Regions from separate parts of the Alkalihalobacillus sp. NPDC127517 genome, predicted to be linked through region 2. Evidence: a T-box and tRNA genes for the amino acid it is inferred to sense, from the RefSeq annotation. Region 2 holds a T-box; the other holds one or more tRNA genes.
The links. A T-box is a leader RNA that pairs with one kind of tRNA and senses whether it is charged. The one in region 2 lies ahead of alaS (alanine--tRNA ligase), so its partner is inferred to be a tRNA-Ala.

Region 1 (3,399 bases), on a different contig from region 2:
CAGGAACATACGAGATCTCTCATTACAATTGAAGATCCAGTAGAACGGATGTTGCCGTCAACTGTGCAACTAGAAGTTAACCGGCGAGCTGGTTTGACCTTTGAGACTGGGCTTAGAGCCATTCTACGTCATGATCCTGATGTCATCATTGTAGGGGAGATTCGCGATAAAGAAACAGCGGCGCTTGCAATCAGGGCAGCTTTAACGGGGCATCTTGTGATTGCAAGTATTCATACAACAGATGCGTATCAGGCTGTGTTGCGTTTTCAGGAATACGGGTTGTCAAAAATGGAACTAGCAGAAGTATGCCAAGCAATGGTTGCTCAAAGGCTGGTTGGTACAGTTTGGAGTCACCAGCGTGCTCTTTATGAGATCCTTGATGGCGATTTGTTAACGAAGGCTGTATTAACAGGTACACGTCCAGCCTACTATCAACTTATCCATGCAGCTAGGAAAGCCTGGGCATTGGGGTTTATTTCTAGTGCAATGGTTAAACGAATGGAGGAATGGACCTGATTATATTACGAAAAAAACGTAATCAATTGGAACAAGCTAAACGTTTGATTCGAATAGGAAATTTGCTGGAGCAAGGGTATTCGATGGATGCAGCCCTTTCATTTATCGCCTTACATGGGAATGAGTCTGTTCAAGCTCAACTTGAACAAATACAATCTGACTTACACAGCGGTGCACGCATTCATGAAGCATTTGAACACTTGAATCTACCTGCTGATATCCTTTCGTTTATTTATTTTTATGAAGAGCAGGGCGAAGTGGCTAAAGGGCTAATCCAGGCAGGAATCGTATTTGAGGGGAGAGAGAAAACAAGAGTTCAAATTCAAAAGCTATTACGCTACCCACTTGTTTTAGGCTGGGCTGGCGTTATGGTTTTAATCATCGTTCAACAGTTTATCGTTCCACACTTTCAGAATTTGTTTGTCTCAATGAACAGCAATCCTCCAGCTTTAACCGCGTTTTTCTTCAGGTTCTTAGAAAATCTTCCCTTCATTGCTTCTGTTTTCTTTATCATTCTTTTCTCTCTTTATATGTACTATCGTATAAAGATTAAGCCCATCCCACCGCATTTAAAGATCAATAAGCTATTACAGTTAAAGTTAACGCGACGGGTGACCCGCAGAATCATTACTTACTATTTTTCTTTGCAATTTGGGAGACTTCTTGGAGGAGGGATGTCGATACAGCATGCATTGTCTATCTTCGAGAATCAGACGTATCTCCCTTTTTTTCAACACGAGGCTCATCAAATGAAAAGGGAACTACAGCAAGGAGAGTCGCTCAGCCAGATGCTCTTAAATCGTCATTACTTTCTTAAAGATCTTTCATTTGTTGTGGAGAATGGAAATCGTACAGGCTACCTAGCGTCTGATTTACAAAATTACAGTGAGTTACTCTTTATAGATCTTGAAGAATCGTTAAGGAAGGGACTGGCACTTCTACAGCCTGTATTCTTCATTGGTATGGGCGGATTTATCTTTGTTGTGTTTTTATCCGTTATGCTTCCCATGTTTGAAATGATCGGAGCTTTGCGGTAATATAAGGGGAGAAAACAAGCCTTTTCTCCCTTTCAAAAAAAATATTTAAACTTTTTTTGAAAAAGGGTTGCGCAAATCAAAGGTACCGTGTTATATTATTAAACGTCGCCGATAGTTATTCGGAACGACAGCGAAACACTAACGAAATACATAGCAAGTCACATGACTAACGAGGGGCCTTAGCTCAGCTGGGAGAGCGCCTGCCTTGCACGCAGGAGGTCAGCGGTTCGATCCCGCTAGGCTCCACTTTCATTGTTTTTTCTCGGAGGAATACCCAAGTCTGGCTGAAGGGATCGGTCTTGAAAACCGACAGGCGGGTCAAACCGCGCGGGGGTTCGAATCCCTCTTCCTCCTCCATTTTTATTAACTTTATAACGTCGCGGGGTGGAGCAGTCTGGTAGCTCGTCGGGCTCATAACCCGAAGGTCGAAGGTTCAAATCCTTCCCCCGCAATTACCTTTTGTTTGATGGGCTATAGCCAAGCGGTAAGGCAACGGATTTTGATTCCGTCATTCCCTGGTTCGATCCCAGGTAGCCCAGCCATTTTGCGGAAGTAGTTCAGTGGTAGAACACCACCTTGCCAAGGTGGGGGTCGCGAGTTCGAATCTCGTCTTCCGCTTCGCTGTACTATGTATGCGAATGAATTGGCTGTATGTGAATATGCGGGTGTAGTTTAGTGGTAAAACCTCAGCCTTCCAAGCTGATGATGTGAGTTCGATTCTCATCACCCGCTTTTCTAGAGTATGGGCCTGTAGCTCAGCTGGTTAGAGCGCACGCCTGATAAGCGTGAGGTCGGTGGTTCGAGTCCACTCAGGCCCATCATACTCTTCATTAAGATAAGAGCTATGCTTTTTGACTCTTGGAGAAGTACCCAAGTGGCTGAAGGGGCGCCCCTGCTAAGGGTGTAGGTCGTGTAAGCGGCGCGAGGGTTCAAATCCCTCCTTCTCCGCCATTTTGAAGAAATTAAATACGCGGGTGTGGCGGAATTGGCAGACGCGCTAGATTTAGGATCTAGTGTCTTATGACGTGGGGGTTCAAGTCCCTTCACCCGCATTGCTGAAAGAGCCTTGATTTTATCAACTAAAATCAAGGCTCTTTTTCTGTCTATTTAATTGTAGTGAGCTGAGACTATAATAGAGGCTTCTATCATAAAAAAGGGACCGTATCTACTTGAGTTACGGTCCTTTAAAAGAAATCTTATGAAAAACAAATTAAGCTGAATCTTTCTTCCAATACGAGACATCAATCTCTAGAGGGAGATTATTTGCTCGTGCCTTTTTAGCTGCTCGGAAGAATAAAGTGATAAGAATAGCTGCACCAACAAGCCCTCCTATCCAAGAGGCTGTCATAGGGAGCCTGAATCCAATTTGAGCATTTAAGATATACGTAATAACCATGACAAGCATAAAACTTCCTGGAACAAGAGAGATCCAGTAGTTCTTTCTGGCAATATACAAATACATTGCACCTACAAATAAAGCAATCACGGCGGTGGCTTGATTGGCCCAGCTAAAATAACGCCACAAAATATTAAAGTCGATTTGTGTGAGTCCTACTGAGATTAAAAAGAGAGGAACCGCAATAAGAAAACGTTTTGAAATCTTACGTTGGGCAACATTTAAGTACTCGGCTATAATCATGCGTGCGCTTCGAAATGCTGTGTCACCAGATGTGATGGGTAATACAACAACACCTAAAACAGCAATTGTTCCTCCGATTGCTCCTAACATCAGAGTAGAGACCTCGTTAACAATAGCTCCAGGCCCACCAGCAGCAAGCATTTCATTTAAACCTCCGTACCCATTTACTAAGCTCATGGCTGCCGCAGCCCAAATCATGGCAATGAT
Region 2 (3,399 bases):
GTCACTCTGAACATTCATTGAACCAGTGTCTTGTCTTGCTGCACGAGCACGTTCACGTTGTTTGTTCATCTCTTCTTCAAACCCAGGTCGGTCAATAGCAAGTCCTGCTTCTTCTACATATTCCTCTGTTAAGTCGACGGGGAATCCGTACGTGTCATACAGGCGGAACACATCTTCACCAATCACGATCCCTTTTGAAGCAGCTTTTGTTTCAGCCACAATTTTATCAAGAATCGTAAGTCCCTCACTCAACGTTTCATGGAAACGCTCTTCCTCCGTCCGAATTACACGTTGGATGAAATCAGCTTTTTCATTCACATCTGGGTAGAAGTCCTTCATGATCTCCCCAACAACTGGTACCAGTTCATACATAAATGGACGTTCAATTTGAATCTGTTTAGCAAAACGAACGGCTCTACGTAGAAGTCTTCTTAGAACATAACCGCGGCCCTCGTTTGATGGCAGGGCTCCGTCTCCTATTGCAAAGGCAACTGTACGAATGTGGTCAGCAATCACTTTAAACGCAACATCTGTTTCCACACGGTCTGTATAGTTTACTGATGTTAGTTTTTCAACAGACTTAATGATCGGCATAAACAGATCTGTTTCAAAGTTTGTTGGTACATTTTGAATAACCGATACCATACGCTCAAGACCCATACCTGTATCGATGTTTTTCTTTGGAAGCGGTGTGTAAGAGCCATCTGGATTATGGTTAAATTGAGAGAATACCAAGTTCCAAATCTCTAGATAACGATCGTTTTCTCCACCCGGATAAAGCTCTGGATCTTTAGGATCATCCCCGTATTCAGGCCCTCTGTCAAAAAAGATCTCAGAGTTTGGTCCACTTGGTCCTTCACCAATATCCCAGAAGTTTCCCTCAAGGCGGATGATTCGTTCAGTTGGAATTCCAATTTCCGTTATCCATAGATCGTAGGCTTCATCATCTTCAGGGTGGATCGTAACAGATAACTTCTCAGGATCAAATCCAATCCACTTCTCGCTTGTAAGAAATTCCCACGCCCATACAATCGCTTCTTTTTTAAAATAGTCACCAATCGAGAAGTTTCCTAACATCTCAAAAAACGTATGGTGTCTAGCTGTTTTCCCTACATTCTCAATATCATTCGTACGAATTGATTTTTGAGCATTTGTGATACGAGGATTGTTTGGAATCACACTTCCATCAAAATATTTCTTAAGTGTGGCCACTCCACTATTAATCCAAAGTAAGGTAGGATCTTCAAAAGGAACAAGAGGTGCACTCGGCTCTACATCGTGCCCTTTTTCCTTAAAGAAATCCAAGAACATCTGCCTTACTTCAGCAGAGGTTAAATGTTTCATCGTCTACTCATCTCCTTTACAAATTAACCATTCCAACATAACAAAAAAACTCCTCCCTAATAGAAGGGACGAGATTATCACGCGGTACCACCCTAGTTATGAATCAAAACAATTCATCGCTTAAGTACCTTAACGCGGCAAACGGCAGTTGTTTAGCAACTGCACTCCGGAATAGCGTTCTTCGACCCTTCGTTAAACCTCTCACAGCCAAAGGAGGTTCTCTCTTAAAACGGACTGTCGCTTACTTGTTCCATCAATGTTTTGGTTATAGGCTTGTCATAGTCATTATAAAAATCATTTTTCTAAAAGTCAATCATTCTGAAAGTGTTGACGCACGTGGAATAACGTCACTTTTAACACAGCTAGAAACGGAACTGCAAGAAGAAGGCCAATGATTCCTCCGAGTTCCACCCCTACAAGGAGAGCCACAATAATAAACAAGGGGTGAAGGTGTAAGGTCTTTCCTACTATGAGTGGAGAAAGTACATTTCCTTCAATCTGCTGAATGACAGCAAGTATAATTAAAGTATACAATGCTTTGTCCCAGGAAATGAGTAGAGCAGCAATTAATGCAGGTACCATTCCAATGATTGCACCAAAGTATGGAATGATATTTGTTGCCCCTATAAACAGTCCGAGTAAAACAGAGTAAGGTACGCCAACAAGCCATAATCCTATGATTGATAATGTCGCAACTCCTGCTGCTACGAGCATTTGTCCTCTTATGTAGCTACCAAAAGTGTGGTCGACATCTCGGCCATATAATGTAAGTGGTTTTCTCCATTTAACAGGCGTTAGATACCAAACTGACTTTTTAAGTAAGGAAACATCCTTTAAAAAGTAAAAAACTAAAAATGGAATGACTACCAGAGATGGAATTGATTTGAGTCCAGCCAATAAGCCAATTTCAAGTCGATCCAACCACTTTTCTGATGCAATAATTAGTTCGTCAGACCAATCGTCTAAATGCTCTCTTAAAAAAAGTGGCATTCGTTCAACGGAATCCTCCCATGAATGCACAAGATCCATTACACGCTCTACTTGACTTGGTAACACCTGCATGACTTCCTGCACTTGGCGAATAAAGACAGGCACTCCATATATTATAGCTAAAGCTAAACTGCCTAAGAATAACCCAAATACAAGTAATATCGCAGCAATCCGAGGAAGTCTCCACTGATGAAGTCCCTCTATAAGTGGATGCAGTATGTATGCAAACAGACCTGCCAGAAGTAGAGGTGTGATGATCTTTAAAACCACATGTAAGATAGGCAATATAAAGGGCCATAACACAAAGAATGCATACAGAATGAGGAGCCAAATAAATAGATGAAGTGCTCGAAAGATAAATGAAAAAGATTGTTTTTTCTCCCTCAATTTTCTCCTCCTTATATAAAGAGAGCCGGAACAAAAGCTTGTCCCGGCAAGTCCATTTAACGAAATGCTTTCATGACTTTTTTTCTCGTTTTTTTCCATTGTTTTTTCGAAATGAGTGGTTCTGAGGTAAACTTTTCTATCTTGTGAAGCCACTCGTCACGCATTGACGTAGACTTAGCTTGATTCATTGAATAGATTGCCGCACCTAACCCCACTAATAATAATGGTTTCATCGTTCGACGCATTCACTCATCTCCTCGGTTTACTTTTCCATCCGAAGCTGTTCGTCTTCAAATAAGTCATCCAACGAGCTTAACGAACCATCCTCCTCCACTTGATGAAGAGATAGTCTGCCTTGAACGATACTCATTTCAACAAAGCAGCTCCAGCAGTAGTATTGATTTGTTCCGATCTTTCCTATATCTATACTTCGACAATTTGGGCAGCGCATTGCGGGGGCCTCCTTTAATTAGAGAGGATGGCTCGCTCCTTACCTACAATTAAATGCTGACCCCGGTACATCTTTTGTCCAGTAGTCAAATCGGCAAGCAAACCGTCCGTCACTTTATACCCCACAATCGTGCCCATTTCCGTGCTGAAATATACATCCTCAATCAAACCAAGCATCGCTCCTGAATGAGAAAAAAGCTCCATCCCTTTTAGCTTGCACCGTCCAAG

Region 1: it encodes a tRNA-Ala, which carries the amino acid that the T-box ahead of alaS (alanine--tRNA ligase) is inferred to sense. The anticodon was not compared.

Annotation. Positions count from the first base shown of each region.
Region 1 is NZ_JBNNQX010000004.1:203,304-206,702, reverse strand. It holds gene comGA (competence type IV pilus ATPase ComGA) at 1-516, shown strand, start outside; gene comGB (competence type IV pilus assembly protein ComGB) at 507-1,553, shown strand; tRNA gene ACQKKO_RS06935 (tRNA-Ala) at 1,727-1,799, shown strand; tRNA gene ACQKKO_RS06930 (tRNA-Ser) at 1,818-1,910, shown strand; tRNA gene ACQKKO_RS06925 (tRNA-Met) at 1,932-2,005, shown strand; tRNA gene ACQKKO_RS06920 (tRNA-Gln) at 2,021-2,095, shown strand; tRNA gene ACQKKO_RS06915 (tRNA-Gly) at 2,100-2,171, shown strand; tRNA gene ACQKKO_RS06910 (tRNA-Gly) at 2,215-2,285, shown strand; tRNA gene ACQKKO_RS06905 (tRNA-Ile) at 2,298-2,371, shown strand; tRNA gene ACQKKO_RS06900 (tRNA-Ser) at 2,414-2,504, shown strand; tRNA gene ACQKKO_RS06895 (tRNA-Leu) at 2,524-2,605, shown strand; gene ACQKKO_RS06890 (carbon starvation CstA family protein) at 2,764-3,399, opposite strand, start outside.
Region 2 is NZ_JBNNQX010000009.1:160,684-164,082, reverse strand. It holds gene alaS (alanine--tRNA ligase) at 1-1,344, opposite strand, end outside; T-box leader at 1,406-1,610, opposite strand; gene ACQKKO_RS13990 (AI-2E family transporter) at 1,654-2,721, opposite strand; gene ACQKKO_RS13985 (DUF3918 family protein) at 2,778-2,966, opposite strand; gene ACQKKO_RS13980 (YrzR-like zinc ribbon domain) at 2,984-3,172, opposite strand; gene ACQKKO_RS13975 (PRC-barrel domain-containing protein) at 3,187-3,399, opposite strand, start outside.